DNA from 3 places in the Bradyrhizobium sp. 482_C4_N1_8 genome. Region 1 is predicted to be linked to each of the others. Evidence: predicted binding sites of a transcription regulator. Region 1 holds the regulator's gene; each other region holds the start of a gene.
What was found. The regulator PhoB, encoded in region 1, activates phosphate uptake and scavenging genes when phosphate is short. The targets are predictions, from matches to a motif close to TGTCATNNANCTGTCAT.
Positions count from the first base shown of each region.

Region 2: a site for PhoB is predicted at 5,770-5,786, ahead of AB7Z56_RS26280 (acetoacetate decarboxylase). Genes of this name have one in related genera too.
Region 3: a site for PhoB is predicted at 4,002-4,018, ahead of phnC (phosphonate ABC transporter ATP-binding protein). Genes of this name have one in related genera too.

Region 1 covers NZ_CP197231.1:8,669,426-8,677,325, reverse strand. The annotation lists gene pstB (phosphate ABC transporter ATP-binding protein PstB) at 1-689, shown strand, start outside; gene phoU (phosphate signaling complex protein PhoU) at 701-1,417, shown strand; gene phoB (phosphate regulon transcriptional regulator PhoB) at 1,433-2,140, shown strand; gene AB7Z56_RS41160 (GcrA family cell cycle regulator) at 2,376-2,888, opposite strand; gene AB7Z56_RS41155 (aspartate aminotransferase family protein) at 3,345-4,553, shown strand; gene argF (ornithine carbamoyltransferase) at 4,553-5,476, shown strand; gene AB7Z56_RS41145 (Hsp33 family molecular chaperone) at 5,774-6,781, shown strand; gene AB7Z56_RS41140 (IS30 family transposase) at 6,890-7,900, opposite strand, start outside.
Region 2 covers NZ_CP197231.1:5,418,456-5,426,355, forward strand. The annotation lists gene AB7Z56_RS26260 (acetyl-CoA C-acyltransferase) at 1-862, shown strand, start outside; gene AB7Z56_RS26265 (MFS transporter) at 976-2,271, shown strand; partial or broken gene AB7Z56_RS26270 (carbohydrate porin) at 2,268-3,669, opposite strand; gene AB7Z56_RS26275 (transporter) at 3,691-4,707, opposite strand; gene AB7Z56_RS26280 (acetoacetate decarboxylase) at 4,823-5,605, opposite strand; gene AB7Z56_RS26285 (patatin-like phospholipase family protein) at 5,826-7,001, shown strand; gene AB7Z56_RS26290 (type 1 glutamine amidotransferase domain-containing protein) at 7,469-7,900, shown strand, end outside.
Region 3 covers NZ_CP197231.1:8,507,278-8,515,177, forward strand. The annotation lists gene phnF (phosphonate metabolism transcriptional regulator PhnF) at 1-165, shown strand, start outside; gene phnE (phosphonate ABC transporter, permease protein PhnE) at 292-1,140, opposite strand; gene phnE (phosphonate ABC transporter, permease protein PhnE) at 1,137-2,021, opposite strand; gene phnD (phosphonate ABC transporter substrate-binding protein) at 2,098-3,033, opposite strand; gene phnC (phosphonate ABC transporter ATP-binding protein) at 3,093-3,902, opposite strand; gene AB7Z56_RS40395 (chloramphenicol acetyltransferase) at 4,077-4,748, shown strand; gene AB7Z56_RS40400 (alpha-D-ribose 1-methylphosphonate 5-triphosphate diphosphatase) at 4,745-5,938, shown strand; gene AB7Z56_RS40405 (DUF1045 domain-containing protein) at 5,957-6,655, shown strand; gene AB7Z56_RS40410 (hypothetical protein) at 6,659-7,267, opposite strand; gene AB7Z56_RS40415 (selenium-binding protein SBP56-related protein) at 7,351-7,900, opposite strand, start outside.

The DNA of each region.
Region 1 (7,900 bases):
TCAATCTGGCGCTCGGCACCAACCGCGTCACGGCGTTCATCGGCCCGTCGGGCTGCGGCAAGTCGACCCTGCTGCGCATCTTCAATCGGATGTACGACCTCTATCCGGGCCAGCGCGTCACCGGTCAGCTCATGCTCGACCAGACCAACGTCCTCGACCCCAAGCTGGACCTCAATTTGCTGCGCGCCCGCGTCGGCATGGTGTTCCAGAAGCCGACGCCGTTCCCGATGACGATCTACGAGAACATCGCCTTCGGCATCCGCCTTTACGAGAAGATCTCGAAGTCCGAGATGGACGACCGCGTCGAGAAGGCGCTGCGCGGTGGCGCGCTGTGGAACGAGGTCAAGGACAAGCTCAACGCCTCCGGCCTGTCGCTCTCCGGCGGCCAGCAGCAGCGCCTCTGCATCGCCCGCACGGTCGCGGTGCGGCCCGAGGTGATCTTGTTCGACGAGCCCTGCTCGGCGCTCGACCCGATCTCGACCGCCAAGGTCGAGGAGCTGATCCAGGAGCTGTCCGAGAACTACACGATCGCGATCGTCACCCACAACATGCAGCAGGCGGCGCGCGTCTCCGACAAGACCGCCTTCATGTATCTCGGCGAGCTGATCGAGTTCGACGACACCAGCAAGATCTTCACGTCGCCGACCGACCGGCGCACGCAGGATTACATCACCGGCCGGTTCGGCTGAGGAGACGGAACATGGGTTCTGAACATACCGCAAAGGCCTTCGACACCGACCTCCAGGAGCTCACGCGCCTGGTCGCCGAGATGGGCGGCATCGCCGAGCGCATGATCGTCGATTCCGTCGACGCGCTTATCCGCCGCGACGTCGCGCTCGGCCAGCGCGTCGTGACCATCGACGCCGAGCTCGACGCGCTCCAGAAGAAGATCGAGGAGCGCGCCGTTCTCACCATCGCGCGCCGCCAGCCGATGGCGGTGGATCTGCGCGAGATCGTCGGCGCCATGCGCGTCGCGACCGATCTCGAGCGGATCGGCGACCTCGCCAAGAACATGGGCAAGCGCGTCGCGGCGCTGGAGACGGATTTCCATCCGCTCAAGCTGTTCCGCGGTCTGGAGCACATGACCGACCTCGTGCAGCAACAAGTCAAGTCGGTGCTGGATGCCTATGCCGCGCACGATCTGCCGGCGGCGATGGCGGTGTGGAAGGGCGACGAGGAAGTCGACGCCATCTGCACCTCGCTGTTCCGCGAGCTCCTCACCTACATGATGGAGGATCCGCGCAACATCTCGTTCTGCATCCATCTGATGTTCTGCGCCAAGAACATCGAGCGCATCGGTGACCACGCCACCAACATCGCCGAGACCGTGTTCTACATGATCGAGGGCCAGGCGATCACCGACAAGCGGCCGAAGGGCGACATGACGACCTTCGCCACGACGGTCCCGAACACTTAAGGAGCGACGAACACCATGGGCGCACGCATTATGGTGGTTGAGGACGAGGAAGCTCTCACCGAGCTTCTCCGCTACAACCTCGAAGGCGACGGCTATGACGTCGAGACGGTGATGCGCGGCGACGACGCCGACACCCGCCTCAAGGAGCACATCCCCGATTTGATCGTGCTCGACTGGATGCTGCCGGGCCTCTCCGGCATCGAGCTGTGCCGGCGGCTGCGCACCCGGCCCGAGACCAAGCAGCTCCCGATCATCATGCTCACCGCGCGCGGCGAGGAGAGCGAGCGGGTGCGGGGCCTTGCGACCGGCGCCGACGACTACATCGTCAAGCCGTTCTCGGTGCCGGAGCTGCTGGCACGCGTGAAGGGCCTGCTCAGGCGCGCCAGCCCCGAGCGGCTCGCCACCGTGCTCGCCTATGGCGACATCGAGCTCGACCGCGACAAGCGCCGCGTGGCGCGCTCGGGCCGGCCGATCGATCTCGGTCCGACCGAATATCGCCTGCTGGAGTTCTTCCTGGAGCATCCCGGCCGCGTGTTCTCGCGCGAGCAGCTGCTCGACAGCGTCTGGGGCCGTGACATCTACATCGACGAGCGCACCGTCGACGTCCATATCGGCCGCCTGCGCAAGCTGCTCAATCTCGGCCGCGAGCAGGACCCGATCCGCACCGTCCGCGGCGCGGGCTACGCACTGGACGATCGCTTTGCGAAGGCGGAGCAGGCGTAGCTCGGTGAGCTGCGGCCACACTCTCGGTGTCGTCCCGGACAAGCGCAAGCGCGGGTCCGGGACACCCACAGCGAGCGGTTATTTTGTGAAAAGGTAACTCCGAGTCCCCGTAGCCACATCTTGCGGTGGTTAAGGGTCCCGGATCTGCGCGCGCTCGAGGCGCGCTTGTCCGGGACGACATCGGATTTGTTGAGCCGCCATCGTGTGACGGCTCCTTTCTGAGCTCAGAACGACTTCAGCGCGGACCCGGCTTCGCCGGCGCGCGCCGGCGATCGGCCGCGGGCTGATACGCCACGCGCGAGTGCTGGGCGCAGTAGGGCAGGCCGGAGAGCGCCTTGCCGCCGCAGAAGAAGAAATCCGGGCTCGAGGGATCGCCGACCGGCCAGTGGCAGGTGGCCTCGTTCAGCTCCAGCAGCGACAGCCGCTGGCTCATCGGCACGACGTTGTCGTAGGTGACCGGTTCGGCCTCGACCTCGACTTCGAAGGCCTGCGCCAGCGCGGTGTTGCCGCGCGCGATCGGGCGTGTCACCCGCATCATGTGCTGGGCGGGGCGCGCCTTGCGCGGCCGCGGCGCTGCCGATGAAGGGCTCTTGGCGCGGCCCGACAGGCCGAGCCGGTGCACTTTGCCGATTACGGCATTGCGGGTCACATTGCCGAGTTCAGCGGCGATCTGGCTGGCCGAAAGTCCGGCCTCCCAGAGCTTTTTCAGCTGCTCGACGCGATCATCCGACCAGGTCAAAACGGTCATTGCACCCTTTCCTTCGCCGGCGCCTGCCATCCTGGCGGCCGCACGGCGAATGCCTAAGCTTCGAAAAACCCGTGCCGCCAGAATCCCTTAAGGCTCGCCGGGCGCACCAGATGCGCCCGAACGCTTACGCCGGTACATGAGGACTTAGAGGATCAGAACTGCTGCACGAGATGTCGTATCTGACAAGCCAAACGCTACAATATGGCGTGACTCACGCGCAAGAGTCCGCCGACTCGCTTCCACATGTTCCGTGGCGGAAATACGCAAAATCGCCACCGCAAGACTACGGATTCTGCGTTTCGCGAGGCTTTCCGGGCGGCATTGACACCGGTTTCACCAGGCATAAGATAGTCAGGCGTGCCGCCCTTAAAAGGCGGCACGTTTCGTTTTCCGGGCCGGTCAATGGTGCGTTGCGCAATGCACGCTCACACCGTCCGCAACATTCAAGTGATCGTCATGACTAACAGCGCAGCGCCGCATTTGCTCCCCGTTTTCGCCAGGTCCGACCTCGGTTTCGAGCGCGGTGAAGGCTGCTGGCTGATTGCGACCAATGGCGATCGCTATCTCGATTTCACCTCGGGTGTGGCGGTGAATGCGCTCGGCCATGCTCATCCTGCGTTGGTCAAGGCGTTGCAAGAGCAGGCCACCAAACTCTGGCACATGTCGAACCTGTTCCAGAGCCCGGACGGCGAGAAGCTCGCCGCGCGTCTGTGCAACGAAAGCTTCGCGGACTTCGTGTTCTTCTGCAATTCCGGCGCCGAAGCGCTGGAAGGTGTGATCAAGCTGGTCCGCCATCATCACTTCTCCAAGGGTCATCCGGAACGTTACCGCATCATCACCTTCGAAGGCGCCTTCCACGGCCGCACGCTGGCAACGCTCGCCGCGACCGGTTCGGCAAAATATCTCGAAGGGTTTGGCCCGCCGATGGACGGCTTCGACCAGGTCCCGCATGGCGATATCGAAGCCGTCAAGAAGGCGATCGGTCCGCAGACCGCCGGCATCCTGATCGAGCCGATCCAGGGCGAGGGCGGCGTGCGTTCGGCAACGCCCGCCTTCCTGAAGGCGTTGCGCCAGCTCTGCGATGAGAAGGGCCTGCTGCTCGCGTTCGACGAGGTGCAGACTGGCATGGGCCGCACCGGCGATCTGTTCGCGCATCGCCGCACCGGCGTCACGCCTGACGTGATGTCGCTGGCCAAGGCGCTCGGTGGTGGCTTCCCGATCGGCGCGGTGCTGGCGACCGCGGACGCGGCTGCCGGCATGGGGCCCGGCTCGCACGGCTCGACCTTCGGCGGCAATCCCCTCGCGATCTCGGCTGCCAATGCCGTGCTCGACGTCATGCTCAAGCCCGGCTTCTTCGACCACGTGCAGAAGATGTCGCTGCTGCTCAAGCAGAAGCTCGCCTCCGTGATCGATCGTTATCCCGACATCGTCAGCGAAGTGCGCGGCGAAGGCCTTCTGATCGGCATCAAGGCCGTGGTGCCATCCGGCGATCTTGGCGCGGCGTTGCGCAACGAAAAATTGCTCACGGTCGGCGCCGGCGACAATGTCGTGCGCTTCCTGCCGCCCTTGATCGTCACCGAAGCCGAAATCGAGGACAGCGTCGGGCGGCTCGAGCGCGCCTGCGCCGCGATCTCGTCCAGTCAGACCAAGCGGGCGGCGAGCTGATGAGCAAGTCCCCGAAGCACTTTCTGGATATCAACGAGCTCCCGTTGTCGGAGCTCAAGAGCATGCTCGCGGCCTCCTCCGCCATGAAGGCGAAGCAGAAAGCGCACCAGCCGGTGAAGCCGCTGGAAGGCAAGACGCTGGCGATGATCTTCGAGCGTCCGTCCACCCGCACCCGCGTCTCGTTCGACGTCGCCATGCGCCAGCTCGGTGGCGAGCCGATCATGCTGACCGGCGCCGAGATGCAGCTCGGCCGCGGCGAGACCATCGCCGACACGGCGCGCGTGCTGTCGCGCTATGTCGACGCCATCATGATCCGCATCCTCAATCACGAGGCCCTGCTGGAGCTGGCGGAATATGCGACGGTGCCCGTCATCAACGGCCTGACACGGCGCTCGCACCCTTGCCAGGTGATGGCCGACCTCATGACCTACGAAGAGCATCGCGGCCCGATCGAGGGCAGGACGGTGGCCTGGACCGGCGACGACAACAACGTGCTGGCGTCCTGGGCGCATGCCGCCGAGCGTTTCAAGTTCAAGCTCAATGTCGCGACGCCGCCGGAGCTTGCGCCGAAAAAGGTGATGCGGGACTTCATCAAGGCCACCGGCGCGCCGATCGTGCTCGGCACCGATCCCGAGGCTGCCGTGAAGGGGGCCGACTGCGTCGTCACCGACACTTGGGTGTCGATGGGCGACAAGGAAGGCGAGCACCGTCACAACGTGCTCAAGCCCTATCAGGTCAATTCGAAGCTGATGTCGCTGGCCAAGCCCGATGCGCTGTTCATGCATTGCCTGCCCGCCCATCGCGGCGAGGAAGTCACGGACGAAGTGATCGACGGCCCGCAATCGGTCGTGTTCGACGAGGCCGAAAACCGCCTGCATGCGCAGAAGGGCATTCTGGCCTGGTGCTTTGACGCGGTGAAGTAACGCGACGGTGGAGCGGGTGGCCGCGCTGGCGGCCGCATCCACCGCTGTCGTCCCGGACCAGCGCCGCACAGCGGCGCGCCGATCCGGGACCCTTAACCACAGGAAGTTGTTTGGCGAGGACGCGGAGTGGTCGTCGCCGGTTACATTGCAATCCTGTGGTTATGGGTCCCGGGCTCGCGCTTTGCGCACCCCCGGGACGACCCTGAGTTTGTCGTGCTTTCGTGCGATCTTTTCTGCATGCCGGGGAGCGTTCCGCGCCCTCTTCCATTTTCCTCCATCGACCCCAGATAAAGCGCCATGGTTTCCCAATCCCCTGACATGAAAACCGGGCCTGAAGGCCCGGTTCGCGCGCCATCAGCGGTTCCCATCGATGACGCCGTGCTGCCTTACGAGGTCGACGCACTCGACGTGCGCGGTCGCCTGGTGCGGCTTGGTCCCGCGCTCGACGAGATCCTGACCAAGCACGATTATCCCGCTGCCGTGGGCAAGCTGCTCGGCGAGGCCATCGTGCTGACGACGCTGCTCGGCTCGGCGCTGAAGTTCGAGGGCCGCTTCATCCTCCAGGCCCAGACCGACGGTCCGGTGTCGTTCCTGGTCGTCGACTACATGGCGCCGGATCGCCTGCGCGCCTATGCGCGCTACGATGCCGAGCGCCTCGGCGAGACAAAAGATTCCGGCACGCTCCTCGGTAACGGTCATCTCGCCATGACCATCGACCAGGGTCCCGACATGAGCCGCTACCAGGGTCTGGTCGCGCTCGACGGTGGCAGCCTGGAAGATGCCGCCCACGAATACTTCCTGCGCTCCGAGCAGATCCCGACGCGCGTGCGTCTAGCCGTCGGCGAGGAGTGGCGCTCGAACGACGGCGGCAAGCATCGCTGGCGCGCCGGCGGCATGCTGATGCAGTTCCTGCCGAAGGCGCCCGAGCGCGCGCGTCAGGCCGATTTGCATCCCGGCGATGCGCCCGAAGGCGCGGAGGTGCATGCTGTCGCCGAAGACGACGCCTGGGTCGAGGCGCGTTCGCTGGTCGAGACCGTCGAGGACGTCGAGCTGATCGACCCCGAACTCTCCGGCGAGCGGCTGCTGTTCCGCCTGTTCCACGAGCGCGGCGTGCGCGTGTTCAATCCGCTGGTTCTGAAGGCGCAATGCTCCTGCTCGCGCGACGCGGTTGGTGCGATGCTGAAGAGCTTCTCGCCCGACGACCGCGCCGCGATGGTCAAGGACGACAAGGTCGTCGTGACCTGCGAATTCTGCTCGTCGGTGTACCAGTTCACGCCGCACGAGGCGGGCGTGGAAGACGCGTAGGCGTCGCATCCTCCGTCGTTGCAAGCCACACACTCGGTGTCATCGCCCGACTTGATCGGGCGATCCAGGGCGGATTCAAACGGTCGTCGCAACACCAGTTGTTTTCACTCATAACAGCAATTCGTCAAGCGCCTCCGCCGGCGTTTTCCAGCCTAGTGTCTTTCTCGGACGGGCATTGAGGGCCGCTGCCACAGCGGATATCTCGTCGGCGCTATGGATGCTGAGGTCTGTGCCTTTCGGGAAGTACTGTCGCAGCAACCCGTTGGTGTTCTCGTTAGTACCGCGCTGCCAAGGGCTTTGCGGGTCGCAGAAGTAGACCTGGATACCCGCATCGATCTTGAGACGATCGTGCTGAGCCATTTCGGCTCCCTGATCCCAGGTCAGCGAGCGACGCAGTTCTTCGGGCAAGGTGATGACGGTGCGCGTGATCGCGTCGCGCACGGCCTCGGCCCCGTGTCCCGCGAGCGCAGGTCCGTTCTTCGCGCGCGGAGCTTCGCCGTGCCCCGCCAACCGGGGAAGGTGCAATAGCATCGTGAAGCGCGTCGTGCGCTCGACCAGCGTGCCGATTGCCGAGCTGCCAAGACCGAGGATGAGGTCTCCCTCCCAATGTCCCGGCACTGCTCGATCGGCAGCTTCAGCAGGGCGCTCACTGATCATGATCTCCGGCGAGACAAACCCCTTGCCTCGCCTGCGTACGCGCGCCCTGGGCATCCGTAATACACGCCCGGTTCGCAAGCAGGCCGTCAGCTCGCGGCGCAGCGCCCCACGGCCCTGAACGAAGAGAGCTTGATAGATAGCTTCATGGCTGATGCGCATCGTCTTGTCGTCCGGGAAGTCGATCGGCAAGCGTCGGGCAATCTGCTCGGGACTCCAGGCTTTGGCCCATCGCCGATCCTTGCGTGGGCCATGCCGGCGGCCCTTCCACAGAACGGCGGGACCAGGAACGAGCGCGCCGCTCGGGGCTACGACGCCGCCAGCAAGTCTCTCCTCCACATAAGTGCGCAAGGTTGCATTGAGCGCAAGCTTGGTCGGCTTGGGTCGGCGGGCGGATCGATTCGCATGCCATTGGGCAGTTGTTGCCCGATACTCCAACCCGCCGCCGCGGGTAGCCGCGTTGCG
Region 2 (7,900 bases), 3.3 Mb from region 1:
GATCGTCGTTTCCGGCGGCATGGAGAGCATGAGCAACGCGCCCTATCTGCTCGCCAAGGCCCGCGGTGGCTACCGCGCCGGGCACGACCGCATCATCGACCACATGATGATGGACGGGCTGGAGGATGCCTACGAGACCGGCCGTTCCATGGGCGATTTCGGCGAGGCCACCGCGGAAGCCTATCAGTTCACCCGCAAGGACCAGGATGCCTATGCGATGGAGACGCTGAGCCGTGCGCGCAAGGCGGTCGAGAGCGGCGCGTTCAAGGCCGAGATCGCGCCGATCACGCTGACCGAGAAAGCAGGCCCTCGCATCGTCGCCAATGACGAGCATCCGCTGAAGGTCGATCCTGCGAAAATCCCCGGATTGAAGCCGGCGTTCCGCGCCAACGGCACCATCACGCCGGCCGCCTCCTCCGCCAATGCCGACGGCGCCGCGGCGCTGGTGCTGACGAAGCGCTCGCTGGCTGATCGCAACGGCCTGCCGGCAATCGCCGAGATCAAGGGCCACGCCACCCACAGCCAGGAGCCGCAATGGTTCACGACGGCTCCGATCCCGGCGATCCGCAAGCTGCTCGACAAGGTCGGCTGGAGCGCCGGCGATGTCGACCTGTTCGAGATCAACGAGGCCTTCGCCGTGGTGGCGATGGCGGCGCAGCGCGACCTCGGCATCCCGCGCGAGAAGCTGAACATCAACGGCGGCGCCTGCGCGCTTGGCCATCCCATCGGTGCCACCGGCGCGCGGCTGATTGTGACGCTGCTGCACGCGCTCGAGGCGCAAAACCTCAAGCGCGGCGTTGCGGCACTCTGCATTGGCGGCGGTGAAGCCACGGCCATCGCCGTGGAGCGTCTGACGCACTGACCTAGATACGTCCGAAAATGAGGGAACTCTGTCATTTTCGACAGACGCGTCCCGTGCCATTCTACAAGCTCGTGCAGGTGTCTCAAAGCCTGCCCATCAAACATTGAGGCCCAATGATCTCGAACTGGCTCGCGGCGACACTCGGCCGCCGCAATATCCACTACGGCTGGGTGATGGTCGGCGTGACCTTCCTCACCGCGCTGATCAGCGCCGGCACGGTCGGCGCGCCCGGCGTGTTCATCGTCCCGCTTCAGCAGGAGTTCGGCTGGAGCACGGCGCAGATTTCCTCCGCGCTGTCGATCCGCTTCATCCTGTTCGGGCTGATGGCGCCGTTCGCGGCCGCCCTGCTCAACCGCTACGGCCTGCGCAACGTCACGCTGGCCGCCCAGCTCATCGTCGTTTCCGCGCTTGTGGCTTCGCTCGGCATGACGCAAGTCTGGCAGCTCGTGTTGCTGTGGGGCGTCGTGATCGGCATCGGCACCGGCATGACCGCGCTGGTGCTGGGCGCCACCATAGCGACGCGCTGGTTCGCCGCGCGGCGCGGCCTCGTCGTCGGCATCATGACCGCGAGCGTCGCCACCGGCCAGCTCGTATTCCTGCCGCTGCTCGCAAGCCTGACCGAACGTTACGGCTGGCGGCTCGCGCTCGGCTTCGTCTGCATCGCGCTCGGCGTCTCCGCCGTGGCGGTTCTCCTTGCGATGCGCGACCGGCCGAGCGATGTGGGCCTGCGCCCATTCGGCGACGAAGGCACCGAGCCCCTGCCGGCCCCTCCGGTCAGCCATGGTTCGATCACCGGCGTGGCACTCGGCACGCTGCGCGACGCCTCGAAGTCGCGCGCGTTCTGGATCCTGTTTGCGACCTTCTTCGTCTGCGGCGCGTCGACCAACGGCCTCGTCCAGGTGCACCTGATCCCGATGTGCCTCGATTTCGGGATTCCGCAGGTGCAGGCCGCAGGCCTGCTCGCCGCGATGGGCATCTTCGATTTCTTCGGCACGATCATGTCGGGCTGGCTGTCGGACCGCTACGACAACCGCTACCTCCTGTTCTGGTACTACGGCCTGCGCGGGCTCTCGCTGATCTTCCTGCCGTTCAGCGACTTCTCGTTCTACGGGCTGTCGATCTTCGCGATGTTCTACGGCCTCGACTGGATCGCCACGGTGCCGCCGACCGTGCGGCTCACCGCGCAGAAGTTCGGGCCCGAGCGCGCCAATCTGGTGTTCGGCTGGATCTTTGCCGGCCATCAGCTCGGCGCAGGCACTGCGGCGTTCGGTGCCGGCTTCTCGCGGACGGTCTATGAGAGCTACCTGCCCGCGTTCTTCATCGCCGGCGCGCTCTGCGTGTTCGCCTCGCTGATCGTTCTGGCGCTGTCGCGGCAACCGAAGGCCGAGCCGAAGCCGGCGATGGCCTAGTACCTGATCGTGGTGGTGACGCCGAACACTGCGGCGTCACCGATCCGCGAAACGCCGGTCGGATCGTTCGGATTGGGGATGCCGCCGGAGGGCCGGAACACGTATTGGAAGTAAGGCGCGATCAGCCAGCCCGGCTTGATATGCGCCTCGTAGATCATCTCGATCAGCGTCTCGTTGCTGCGCACCGGACTCTGGATGCCGGTGAAAGCCTGCGTATCAATGTCAAGATTGCGCGCGGTGTTCGAAATCCGCATATAGGCCATCGCCACGCCGAAGCGATCGAGCGGACGGCCTGGCGTGAAGCCCACGAAACCGATGCCGCCGTCCACATAAAGGTCGATCAGATTGCGGTCCGGCGGGCTGTAGGCAATGCGGCCGAACGCGGTGACGCCCGGAAGCGAGGCTGACGTGGTGTTGTCCTTCACCTCCGGCGGGCGATAGAGCACCTGCTCGATGACAGCGAAGATACCGTAATTGCCGCGAAGTCTTGCAGGCACACCGCTTCCGCCGGGATCGGCGATCGAGAGCCCCTCGGCCGTAAAACGCTGGCTGTCGAACGAGCCGTAATGCTTCCAGGCGCCCGGCGTGAAATTGCCGGCGAGCGGCCGGCCGCCGATATCGATGTCGTAGTTGAAGCGGACCTGCCCGATCACCCACGGCGGATCGTTGACCCGGAACGCCAGGCCATGATGGTCGCGCAGCTGCGGATCCTGATCGCCCGGACCCGACGGATCGCCGTTGAACACCGCACCGAACGCGGTGATGTTGTCCGTCAGCGCCGCCTTGATGCGGATACCGGGCACAGCGATCGGGTGCCGGGCCGCCGGCCGGAAGGTTGCTGGCCTTGATCGCGGGCCAGCCGAAGGTGCCGTTGATGAAGAGGTCGTCGGTCTGGCTGTCGAAGAACTCGACGTCGGCGGCCTGCTGGCCGGCCCTGATGTTCAGGCGGTCGCCAAAGAAGCTCTGCTCGAAATAGGCGTTGTAGAGCCGCTGGTCCGGCAATGCCTCGATCTCGCTGATGGTGGCGAGGTTCATCACGTAGTTGCGGCTCAGCCCCTGGCCGTAGATCACGAACGCATTGGCGTAGAAGCGGCCGCCGGCCCAGCCGACGAGCTTGTCGAGATCGGCATCGACCGAGAGATCGAGGCGCCCGAAATGGATGGCGCCGCGCTTCACGCCGCCGGAGACGTTGGCGATGTTGTCGGCGATATAGGTGGCGCCGAAGTTCAGGCCCTTGTTGGCAAGCCCGTCATGCCATTCGTTGAACCATTTCGGCGCCAGCCATTCGGCCGCGCTTTCGTCCTTGGCGCCGGCGAGCGCGCCGGTGCTCGCCACCGTCGAGGCCAGCACGATCGCGGCCGCATTTCGCAGCGGAAATCTGTGGGACGTCCCGATCACGGCTGATACCGGCTGCGTACGCTACCTGAAGATACCCGTGCGCCGCATGAACAGATAGGCCGCGCCGACCGACGAGGCCATCAGGAGCGCCGCCCAGAGAAATCCGCTCTCGACGTCGGTGAGCGGCAGGCCCTTGGTGTTCATGCCGAAGATGCCGGTGATCAGGGTCGGCGGCAGCAGCAGCGAGGTCACGATGGAGAGCGTGTGGAGGTGGTGGTTGCTCTCCTCCTCGTTCTTGAAGCGCAGCTCCTCCTCGAGCAGGCGGCTGCGTTCGCGGAGCTCGACGATGTCGTGATCGAGCCCGTCCAGCCGCTGCGCCAGCTTGCCGGCGTGAATGCGCAAGGCCGGCGCGAGATGATCGGTGTTCTTCTGATCGAGGCGGTGGAACAGCACGCGCAGGCCGGTGAGCTGGCGATGCAACCTGACGCAGGTCCGGCGCAGCCGGCCGAGATTGCGGCGCATCTCCGGCTTGGCGTCGTCGGCCAAAATCCGTTCCTCGATGTCGTCGATCTCCTGGCCGAGCTTGTCCGCCATCCGGTCCAGCGTATCGGCGACCTCGTCGACGATCTTTTCCAGGAGATGGGCGACGTTGTCGACGCGGTAGCCGCCTTCGAGCACGCGGCGCGTCGCATCGGCCGAGCACAGCGCCTGATGCCGGCCGCTGACGAGAAGATGCTCGGTCATGGCGAAACGCAGGAACGCGGTCTCCTCCGTCGCGCTGTCGATGTCGCGCACGAGATCGGAGAAGACGCCGTAGACGCAATGGTCGATGACGTGAAGCTGCTGGAAAGTGTCGTTGGACAGCAGGAGGTCACGCGCGAGCGGCGGCAGCTGTGACGCCGCGATCCAGGGCCGTGCGCGCGTATCGGTCAGGTTGAAATGCAGCCAGAGCCGGCCGTCATGGCTGAACTCGATCGGCTGGTCGATCGGCAGCGCCTCGGCACTGCCGTCGCCGTGCAGCCGGAACGCCCAGACCAGGCCGGGAATGACGGGCACGGTGTCCGATATCGTGCTGACAAGCTTCGCCGGCTCAGCCATGGCCAACCCCAACCGTCAACAAATGCCCCGCTTCCGGAAGATGGCTGACGGCATCTTCCGGACTTCTCGCGGGTACTCAATTACGGCTTTGTTACAGTTTGATGATGGTGCCGCCCTACTCTGCAGCGAGCCCCGTCGCGGCCATCGCCTCGGCCTCCTTGACGTAGTCGTGCACGACGCGGCCGAACGGCAGCGTGAGATCGGCGATGTAGTGGTGCGCGCCCAGGCAGCGGCGGACCGGGAAATCCGCGACCGGCGCGTTGACATGCGGCACCAGATGCAGCCGGCCGGGCCCCATCCAGGAGCCCTTCGGCACGATGTCGATGAGGTTGATCGCGACGAGTTGGCAAACTTCGAGACGGCCGTCGACGCCCGGGATCATCTTCAGATTGATCTGCGTCTTCGACAGCGTCGCACGGGTGTGATCGCCGTTGCCGGCCATGCTCTCGTGCTTGTAGCCCATCGTGCCCATGGCGACGAGCTGACCGGCATATTCCAGCGTGCCAGTCAGCGTGTCCTTGACGATCTCGAGTTTCGGATGGGCATATTTCTTGGGAAAGCCCCAGATCTCGCGGCCCGCCGCGATCGGCGGATCATCATCCAGATACATCTGCGAGACGAAATTGACCTCCTCGCCGTTGAGGCGCGCGGGGATGACGAGGCCGGATTCGGTGTAGCTGCCGAAGCCGGAGGAGTCCGGCATCTTGATCCATTCGTAGTGCACGATCGGCTGGTCGATCGGCTCCAGCGGCTCAGGCAGGCCGGCGCGGATCAGCTCCGGATCGGTCTCGTAGGTGATGACGAGGAATTCGCGGTTGACGAAGCGATAGGGCCCGGCCGGATAGCTCGGCCCCGCCGCCGGCATGGACGGAAGTCTCAGCACGTCTTCCCTGCGCATCCTGATCTCCTGTGTGTGGTGCCCGCCCGGCGGCGTCAGGCCTGGACCGCAAATTGCTAGCCGCCGTCATTGACTGCGATGTGAAGGATTTCCGTCAGGCGCACGACCTCCCGCCATTTCCGCTGCGGTCGGCCTGCATGCAGACGACGCATCGGCGCTGAAATTGTCATCACGCCGTCACTGCCGGACGCAATCGTTTGGTCCACGCTAGGAGGCACCCATGGACGCCCGCACGTCGCAACCGGCTCATCAGACGCATCAGCCTCCCGCACGGGGCTGGCGCCCCGAACGCTGCGACCGCGTCGCGCTGGTGCTGCAAGGTGGCGGCGCGCTCGGCGCCTACCAGGCCGGCGTCTACCAGGCGCTGCACGAAGCCGGCATCGAGCCCGACTGGGTCTGCGGTGTCTCGATCGGTGCAATCAACTCCGCCATCATCGCCGGCAACAAGCCGGAGAAGCGGCTGGAGGCGCTGCGCATCTTCTGGGAGCGCATCACCAATCGCAAGATCTGGCATTACACGCCCGACGGCGACATCTTCCGCCAGTGGCGCAATCTCACCAGTGCGTGGATGACGTCGGCGATGGGCCAGCCCGGCTTCTTCACCCCGCACCAGGTCAATCCCTGGTTCAGCCCGGTCGGCGCGCGCACCGCCACCAGCTATTACGACACGATGCCGCTGAAGGAGAGCCTGCTGGAGCTCGTCGACTTCGACCTCATCAACGAGAAGAAGGTCCGTTTCGCGGTCGGCGCGGTCAACGTGCTCTCGGGCAACTTCATCTATTTCGACAACTCCCATGACGAGATCGAGCCGGAGCACATCATGGCCTCCGGCGCCCTGCCCCCGGCGCTGCCGATGGTGCGGATCGGCACCGATCATTTCTGGGACGGCGGCATCGTCTCCAACACGCCGCTCCAGCATCTGCTCGACCAGGAGGATGCGCTCAACTCGCTGGTGTTCCAGGTCGACCTGTTCAGCGCACGGGGTGTGCTGCCGCGCTCGATCCAGGACGTGATGGCCCGCCACAAGGACATCATGTATTCCTCGCGCACGCGCCACAACACCGACGTCTACCGCCGCACGCACAACCTCAAGGTTCTGCTCTACAAGGCCCTGGCGAAAGTCCCGGACGAGCAACTCTCCGACGAGGATCGCCAGCTCAAGTCGAGCCTGCGCCGCATGCCGGAGATCGCGATCCTGCACCTGATCTACCAGCAGAAGGCCTATGAGGGCGACGCCAAGGACCATGAGTTCTCGGGCACCTCGATGCGCGAGCACTGGACGAGCGGCTACGAGGACACCAAGCGCACGCTGAAGCGCCGCGACTGGATCAAGATGCCGGACGAAGGCATGGGCCTCGTGGTGCACGACGTGCACCGGGAGACGGAGAGCGCGTAAAGCACCCCGCGCGGGCTGCTCCAAACAAAAACTGCGAAAACAACCCCATGCACAGTAGCCGGCGCGCGGCGGATCAATGACTTACGTTTTACCGAAGTAAACTTGACTCGTCGGGCAAAACAGGAGCATGATGGCATCATTGCAAAATCGCACGATGCATCCGCTCCAGGCCGATCGCGCCACATGGTCAGACTACGCCGCATCCCCTAAATTGCGCGCGGAATGACGTTGGGAGGCTGGCTTGCGCGCCATCAGCGAAGCCGCTTACTTCTTCGGCAGCGACAGATTATTCCCTCCGCAGGAGCCTTCGGGGCGAGCTTGCGGAGCGAAGCGGCGTGCTCCGCCCGATCTGCTCCAGTCGTTGCTTGAAACGCCAGAACGGTCGTCGCGTCAGGTTGCCGTTCGCGTCGGCCGGATTGTTATGAAGTTCTAACCGCAAGACGATCAAGCAAATCGCAGGAGACACCATGTCCAAAGGAAAAGTGCTCGTTGTCGGCTCCAATGCCACCCGTATCGAGATCCAGGGCGGCGGCACCGGACCGACCGGCCAATACCTCAATGAAACCGTCGTGCCGGCGATGGCCGTGATCGATGCCGGCTACGAGGTGGTGCTGGCGACGCCGAACGGCAAGCAACCGTACATCGATCCGGCCTCCGATCATGCGGCCCATTTTGACGGCGACGAGAAGGCCTACCGGCGGGGACGCGACTTCTTCGACAAGGACCCGGCGATGACCAACGTCCATACGTTGCGCGCGATCGTGGACGGAGGACTGGATCAATACGCCGCCGTTTTTGTCCCCGGCGGGCAGGGCCCGGTCGTCGACCTCATGCAGGATCCCGAGCTCGGCAAGATTCTGCGATATTTCCACGAACGGAAGAAGATCACGGCGCTGCTC
Region 3 (7,900 bases), 160 kb from region 1:
GCCGGCATCGTGGACGCAACCGATGCCGCGCGGCTCGATCTGCCGCTGGGACGGCCGATCCTGGTGGTCGACGCGACCGACCACGATCTCGCCGGCAAGCCGCTGGTGACCAAGCACTCGCGCTTTGCAGCGGAGCGGGTGGAGTTTCTGGTGGAGAACGGGTGAGCGGGCGACCACGCAGGGCTCGTAGGGTGGGCAAAGGCGCACTTGCGCCGTGCCCACCATCTCTCCCCGATATCTAAGCAGAAGTGGTGGGCACGCTTCGCTTTGCCCACCCTACGGCGCCGGCGATCAGGCGACAGCTCGCCGCCCAATGATCGCAAACCGCAACTTGCTCGAAATAAAATCGATCGCGGCGACGGCGACCAGAATCATCAGGATCAGGAACGACACCCGCTGCCATTCCAGCACGCGGATCTGCTCGGCGAGTTGGAGGCCGATGCCGCCGGCGCCGACGATGCCGATGATGGTGGCCGAGCGCGTGTTGGATTCGATGAAATAGAGCACCTGGCCGGCGATCACGGGCAGCACCTGCGGCAGCAGGCCGAAGCGGATTTCGTGCAAAGCACTGCCGCCGGAGGCGCGGACGCCTTCGACCTGCTTCTGGTCGGCGCCCTCGATCGCCTCCGAGAACAGTTTGCCGAACGCGCCGAAATCCGACACGGCGATGGCGAGCACGCCGGCGAACGGACCAAGCCCGACGACGTTAATCCACACCAGCGCCCAGATCAGGGTGTCGACGCCGCGGATCGAATCCAGGAAACGGCGGACCGGAAAACGCAGGATCTGCGAAGGTATGACGTTGCGCGCGGCCAGCAGGCTGACCGGAAGCGCGAACAGCGCGGCGAGCGTCGTGCCGAGCAGCGCGATCGACAGCGTCTCACCCAGCGCTTTCAGATAGACCGGCAGCGAAGAGCCCGGATCGGGCGGGATCATCATCAGGCCGATCCAGCCGAGCTGGCTCAGCCCTGCGAAGAATCGCGACGGCGAGAAGTCGAGATCGACGAGGCCGTAAACCAGGATCGCAAACGCCGCGACGATCATCGCCGGCATCGCGAGCCGCGCCGAGGCGGGGCGATCGAACACATCGGGGTAGCGCGCGCGAAGCTCTCGCGTGTCGACCTCCTGCGGTCTCGTCACGTCCGTGCCTCCTTGCCGAACAGACGGCCGCGTAGCCAGCCCGTAGTGATGTCGATGATGAAGACCGTGATGATGATGGTGAGCAGGATGGCACTGACGTCGGAGTAATAGAACTTGCGGATGGCGACGACGAGCTCCTGGCCGATGCCGCCGGCGCCGACGAAGCCCATGACGGAGGCTTCACGGACGTTGATCTCGAAGCGCAGCAGCGCGTAGCTGGCATACCCCGCCGTCACCTGCGGCACGATCGCAAAGCGCATGCAGGAGAGCCAGCTCGCGCCGGTCGAACGGATGCCCTCGACCGGCTTCATGTCGGCATTCTCGACGATCTCGGAGAACAGTTTGCCGAGCGCGCCGGTGGAGTGGATCGCGATCGCGAGCACGCCGGCCATCGGCCCGAGCCCGAAGGCAATCACGAAGATCAGCGCGAAGACGATGCCCGGCACGGTGCGGGCGAATTCGAGCAGGCGACGCACCACGAAGCGCAGCCAGGGCGACGGTGAGGTGTTCTCAGCCGCGAAGAAATTCAAGGCGAAGGCCAAGGTCGCGCCGATCAGCGTGCCGACGTAGGAGATCAGCAGCGTCTCGCCCAGCATCTTCAGCCATTTGCGCCAGCCCCACAGCCACTCGCCGGCATCGGTCCAGACCCGCTGGCCGCTATCGAGCGTGAGGATGCGGTCGAAATAGCTGATGAAATTGCCGAAATGGGCAAAGAAGGTGCGCAGGTTCACTTCCGCGCCGATCGCGGCAAGAAACAGCGCTGCGGCAAAGATCACCAGCCCCAAAAGGAGTCGGAGCCGCTTGCGCGCGACCGCCTGGCGATAGGCCGCGTTGAGCACGGCGAGCTGCTGCTCGGGGAGGATCGAAACCGCGACGGTCATCTGGCCAGGGAAGGTAGTCGATCAAAGAGAAAGAGCCGGGTCCATCGACCCGGCTCCAGTGCTATCGTCCCGAAACTCAGGACGCCTTCTTCTTACGCAGTGCATCGACGAACTTGATCAGCTCGATCGTGCCATCCCAGTCCTTGGTGGTGGCGGGATGAAAACCCTTCTTCTGGCCGTCCTGGAGGCGATCGAAGGCCGCCTTGTCCTTGGCCGGCGCGTCGAAGAACGCCTTGGCGATCGCCGCCTTGGCATCTTCCGGCAGGTCGGAATTGTAGGCGTAGGGGCCGTTGATGATCGGCGCCGACTTGTGGATGATGCGGAAATCGTCCTTCTTCATCGGCGAGCCGTCGGCATTCTTCAGCATGCCCTTGGTCAGCATCTGCGCCAGCGTGGAATCGTCATCGCTGGTCCACTGGTTGGCCGCAACGTCGACCGTGCCCTGCGCCAGCGCCAGGATCGCGTTCTCGTGGCTGCCGGTGAAGACGACCTTGCTGAAATAGGTGTCGGCATCCGTGATGCCCATCTTGTCGAGCTCGAAGCGCGGCACGTTGTTGCCGGAGGTCGAGTTCGGATCGACGAGGCCGAGGTTCTTGCCCTTGAGCTGGTCGACGCTCTTGTAGGGGCTGCTCGCCTTGACGAAGAACACAGAGTAGTAGCCGGTCGAACCGTCGGCGTTGATGTCGTTGGCGAAGGCATCGGTCTTGACGCCGGTCAGGCGGGCGCGGGCGAATGACGCCGAGCCGTAGCTGGCGATATAAATGTTGCCGGCGCGCTGGCCCTCGATGACGGCGGCGTAGTCGTTGGCGATGCGCAGCGTGACCTTCACGCCCAATTCCTTGGAGAGATAGTTCATGAACGGCGCCCAGCGCTCGGTCACGCCCGAGGCGTTTTCCGCCGGAATGACCGCGAAGGTCAGTTCGGGGTATTTGGCTTTCCAGTCGTCGGCGGAGGCCGAAGTCGTGAACGCGAGCGCGGCGGCGCCGGCAAGAACCAGTCTGCGAGTGATCATGATACCCTCTTCATCGGTTGGGGTCGGTTGACGCAAAAATTGGCAACTACAGGCGCAGCTCAGGCAGCCGCGGCCGTTCCGAGCGCCGGCACACCCTCAGGCACCGGCACGGGCATTCCGCCCATGACGTCGGAGGCTTCGAGATCGTAGAGCTCGCGCGCGACGTCGTCGGTCAATTCGGCAGGCGCGCCGTCGAACACCACGCGCCCCTGCGCCATGCCGATCAGGCGATCGCAATAGCTGCGCGCCAGATCGAGCGAATGCAGGTTGCAGAGCACGGTGATGCCGAAATGCTTGTTGATGCGCAGCAGCGCATCCATCACGATCTTGGTGTTGCGCGGGTCGAGCGAGGCGATCGGCTCGTCGGCGAGGATGATGTCGGGCTGCTGCACCAGTGCGCGGGCGATCGCAACACGCTGCTGCTGGCCGCCGGAGAGCTGGTCGGCGCGCTGGGCGGCGAGTGAGGCGATATCGAACTGTTCGAGCGCCGACATCGCCAGCGCCTTGTCGTGCTCGGGCCAGGTCTGCGTCAGCGAGCGCCAGGCCGGCATCGTCGCGAGGCGCCCCATCAGCACGTTGGTGAGCACATCGAGCCGGCCGACGAGGTTGAACTGCTGGAAAATCATCGCCGAGCGCGCCCGCCACTGCCGCAATTCCTTGCCGCGCAACGCGGTGACGTCGAGGCCGTCGAACAGGATGCGGCCCTGCGTCGGCGTCGCCAGGCGATTGATCATGCGCAGCATGGTCGACTTGCCGGCGCCGGAGCGCCCGATCACACCGACGAAGCCGCCGGGGGAGATTTGAAACGAAGCGTCGTCCACCGCGGCTTTTGCGCCGAAGCGGCACGTCAGACCTTCAACCACCAGCATAGAGGGCTCCAGAGTAGCTGGCTGCCACCGCTAGCGCCGGCACTTGACACTTGTGTGACACGCGGATCGCGCTGCGGCGATCCTACACACCTCTTCCCCTGTCATCGCATCGTCATGACGTTGTCATCAGGGCACTCGAAGAGGTACGCCCGCCCTCGACCTATCGGATGTAGCATGGCCGGCAAAACGCTCTCGGTTCAACCGACCATCGACCCTTCGGCGAAGCTGCATGAGACCAGGCTCGGCACCTATACCGAGGTCGGTGCGCGCACGATCCTCACTGAAGTCACGATGGGCGATTACTCCTATGTCGTGAACGACGCCCAGATCACCTACACCACGATCGGAAAATTCTGCTCGATCGCGGCGATGACGCGCATCAATCCCGGCAATCATCCGATGCATCGCGCCACGCAGGCGCATTTCACCTATCGTTCCAGCGCCTACTTCGAAGGCGAGAGCGACGACACCGAGTTCTTCGACTGGCGGCGCCAGCATCACGTTCATATCGGCCACGACGTCTGGATCGGCCATGGCGCGATCGTGCTGCCCGGCCGCAACATCGGCACCGGCGCGGTGATCGCGGCGGGCGCCATCGTCACCAAGGACGTGCCGGCCTACACCATCGTCGCCGGCAATCCGGCGCGCATCGTGCGGCGGCGGTTCTCGGAAGACGTCGCCGGACGGCTGGCCCAACTCGCCTGGTGGGACTGGGATCACGACAAATTGCGTGAAGCACTGCCCGATTTCCGCAAGCTCGGGATTGAAGATTTCCTCTCGGCATATGAAGCACGGGCAAGCTCCCTCACCCGTTCCCCTGCCAGCAAACGAAGCGCGGTCGCTTGACAGACATCTTCCTTGAGGGCGGCCGGGCCCTGATCGGCTCCGAGCTCGTCGAAACTTCCATTCTGGTGTCCGGCGCGGACATTGCGCAGGTCGATGCCTCTCGCGGCCGTGCGCGGCTGGCGATCGATGCGCGCAACCTGCTGGTGCTGCCCGGCATCGTCGATCTGCATGGCGATGCCTTCGAGCGCCAGATGATGCCGCGCGCCGGCGTCGACTTCCCGATCGACGTCGCGCTCGCCGACAGTGACCGCCAGGCGATCAGCAACGGCATCACCACCGTCTTTCACGCCACGACCTGTTCGTGGGAGCCGGGCCTGCGCAGCGCCGGCAATGCGCGCGCCCTGATGGAGGCGATCGAGCGGCAGCGCCCGCAATTCGCCGCCGATACCCGTTTCCACCTGCGGCACGAGACCTACAATCTCGAGGCCGAGGCCGAGATAAGCCAGTGGCTCGCCGAGGGCCGCGTCGACCTGTTCGCCTTCAACGACCACATGGACGGCACCGTTGCCGACATGGCCAAGCCGCGCAAGCGCAACCGCATGGTGGAGCGCACCGGCCTCTCGGGCGAGGAATTCGACCGGCTGGTCGAGCGTGTGCTTTCGCGCGCCAGTGAAGTGCCGGCTTCCGTGTCGCGGCTTGCCGCAACTGCCCGCGCGGCCGAGGTGCGGATGCTCTCGCATGACGATGCGACGCCGGCGATGCGGCAGGAGTTTCGCGAGCTGGGCGCTGACATCGCGGAGTTTCCGATCAGCGAGGAGACCGCGCGAGCGGCCGCGGCCGCGGGCGATGCGATCGTCTACGGTGCGCCGAACGTCGTGCGCGGCGGCAGCCATACCGGCTGGACCCGGGCATCCGACATGATCGCGAAGGGGCTCTGCTCGGTGCTGGCGTCGGACTATTACTATCCCGCGCAACTGCTCGCCGCGTTCCGCCTCGCCGCCGACGGTGTGCTGCCGCTGCCGAAGGCCTGGGATCTGGTCTCTGCGGGACCAGCGCGCGCGACCGGCCTTGCCGATCGCGGCGTGCTCGCAGAAGGATGCCGCGCCGACATGCTGCTGGTCGACGACAGCGTGCCGCTGCGGCCGCGGCTGATCGCGGTGGTATCAGGCGGAAAGCTCGTGCATCTCACTGATGCGACGCGACTGCTCGCTGCGGCGGCGACGCCGCGCGAGGCTGTTGTTGCGGCCTGAACCGGTTATGCTCGGGCAATGACAGATTTTCCCCGCTACGCGATCTACTTCGCAGCCGGCGCCGACAGCGCCCTCTCCCGCTTCGGCGCCAAGCTGCTCGGCTATGATGTCTACACCGGTGAGGAGATGCCGTTCCCTGCCGACGCATCGCGTGTTGCGCCGGATTGGCGCGACGTCACGGCCGATCCCCGCAAATACGGTTTCCACGGCACGCTGAAGGCGCCGATGTCGCTGGCGCCAGGCAGGACTGAAGCCGAGCTCGTCGCAGCCTGCGCGGCCTTTGCCGGCAAGGCGCGGCCGATGCCGTCAATCCGTCCGGTCGTCGACTCCATCAGCGGCTTCATTGCGGTGATTCCGACCGAGCCGGTGGGCGCGCTCCAGCAACTTGCCGCCGATTGCGTCCGCGAATTCGACGACTTCCGCGCGCCCATGACGGCGGAAGACCGCGCGCGGCGCAAGCCCGACAAGCTCACTGAGCGGCAGCGCGACTATCTCGACCGCTGGGGTTACCCTTACGTGATGGAAGAATTCCGCTTCCACATGACGCTGACGGGACGCCTGGATGCAGAACGGCGCGGGCCGATCCTGGAGATGCTGCGCGCGAGGTTTGCGACGCTCGGCCTCGAGACGCTGGTGATCGACCGGATCGCGCTGTTCAAGCAGGATGATGCCAGGGCGCGCTTCCGCTTTGTCGGCGAGTGGGCGTTGGCGAAGTAGGACTCAGCGCCAGCTCGCGAGATTGAAGGCAAGCGCCACGGCGCCAACCAGAATGAGGCTGGTCGCCCAGATTGCATCCAGATTGAACCAGCTTCGCGCGACGAACCTCAATCCCAGATAGCGGTAGACCAGCCACGCCAGACATCCGCCGGCACTGACCATGGCGACAACGTGCACCAGGGACACCAGCACCGCCATCCCGAGACTTGTCTTCAGAAGACTTGCCTTCATCAGCGCGCCCGCCGCCTCATGGCCGGCATCGAGCTCGAAGGCCTGGCAGAGCCCGAGATAGATCGGCACGAGCATCAAGGCCGCGCCGTGGGCAATGGCAACGGCGAATGACCAGAGCGCCAATTGCGTTGGCGGAATTCGTGCCAGCGTGCGCGGATGGCGTCGCTCGATCAGCCGATAGACGCCGAAGCCGATGACGAGAAGACTCGCGCCGAGCTGGATCGAACGCTGCCACTCGGCCAGCACGAGCAGGAACGCGAATGGCAGCAGCACGAGAAGTGTTGCCAGGAGATGTCCGGCCGCCAGAGCCCACAACGCGCGGAACAGCGCGCGCGGGCTCTTGTCCATGAGCCCAGCCGAAACGGCGAGCGGCCATCCCATTCCCGGATTGACGCCGTGATAGAGACCGCTCGCAACAAGAGCGAGCCACAGCCAGCCGAGCGGCCAACTCCCGTGCTGCCAGCCTAGGCCGACGGGTAGCAAAAGGAGTCCGTCGAACAATCGCCGCCCTCCAGCCTGATCTGGTGCGCACGATATCCGTCGGGGAAGCTCACGAAATAGTCCTTGGCGAGCTCGAGGCCGCCGTCGCGGCCGACATTGGCCATGACTTCGACGCCCGGAACCCCATCGGGATAGAATTGATCATCCCAGGTGGAATACAGCGAATTGGTCCAGTACACGCGCTTGCCGTCGCGGCTGATCTCGACCATCTGCGGACCGGCCGCAAATGCCTTGCCGTTCGGATGGGGCGTGCGGCGCGCGATGCCGCCGATGTGAACCGAGCCCGCGAGCTTCGGCTTTCGCGGATCACTCACATCGTACTGGCGCATCTCACCAGTGCCCCAGCACGAGACATAGAGAAACCGGTCATCCATCGACAGGTCGATGTCGGTCACCAGCGGTGGCACGGCGCCAAATCCCTGCAGCAGCGGCGGGAGCTTCTCCTTTGGCGCGGGCTCGGGCGGGATCGTCGCCGTCTTCTCCGCATGGAATTTTCCGCCTTCGCGCCACCAG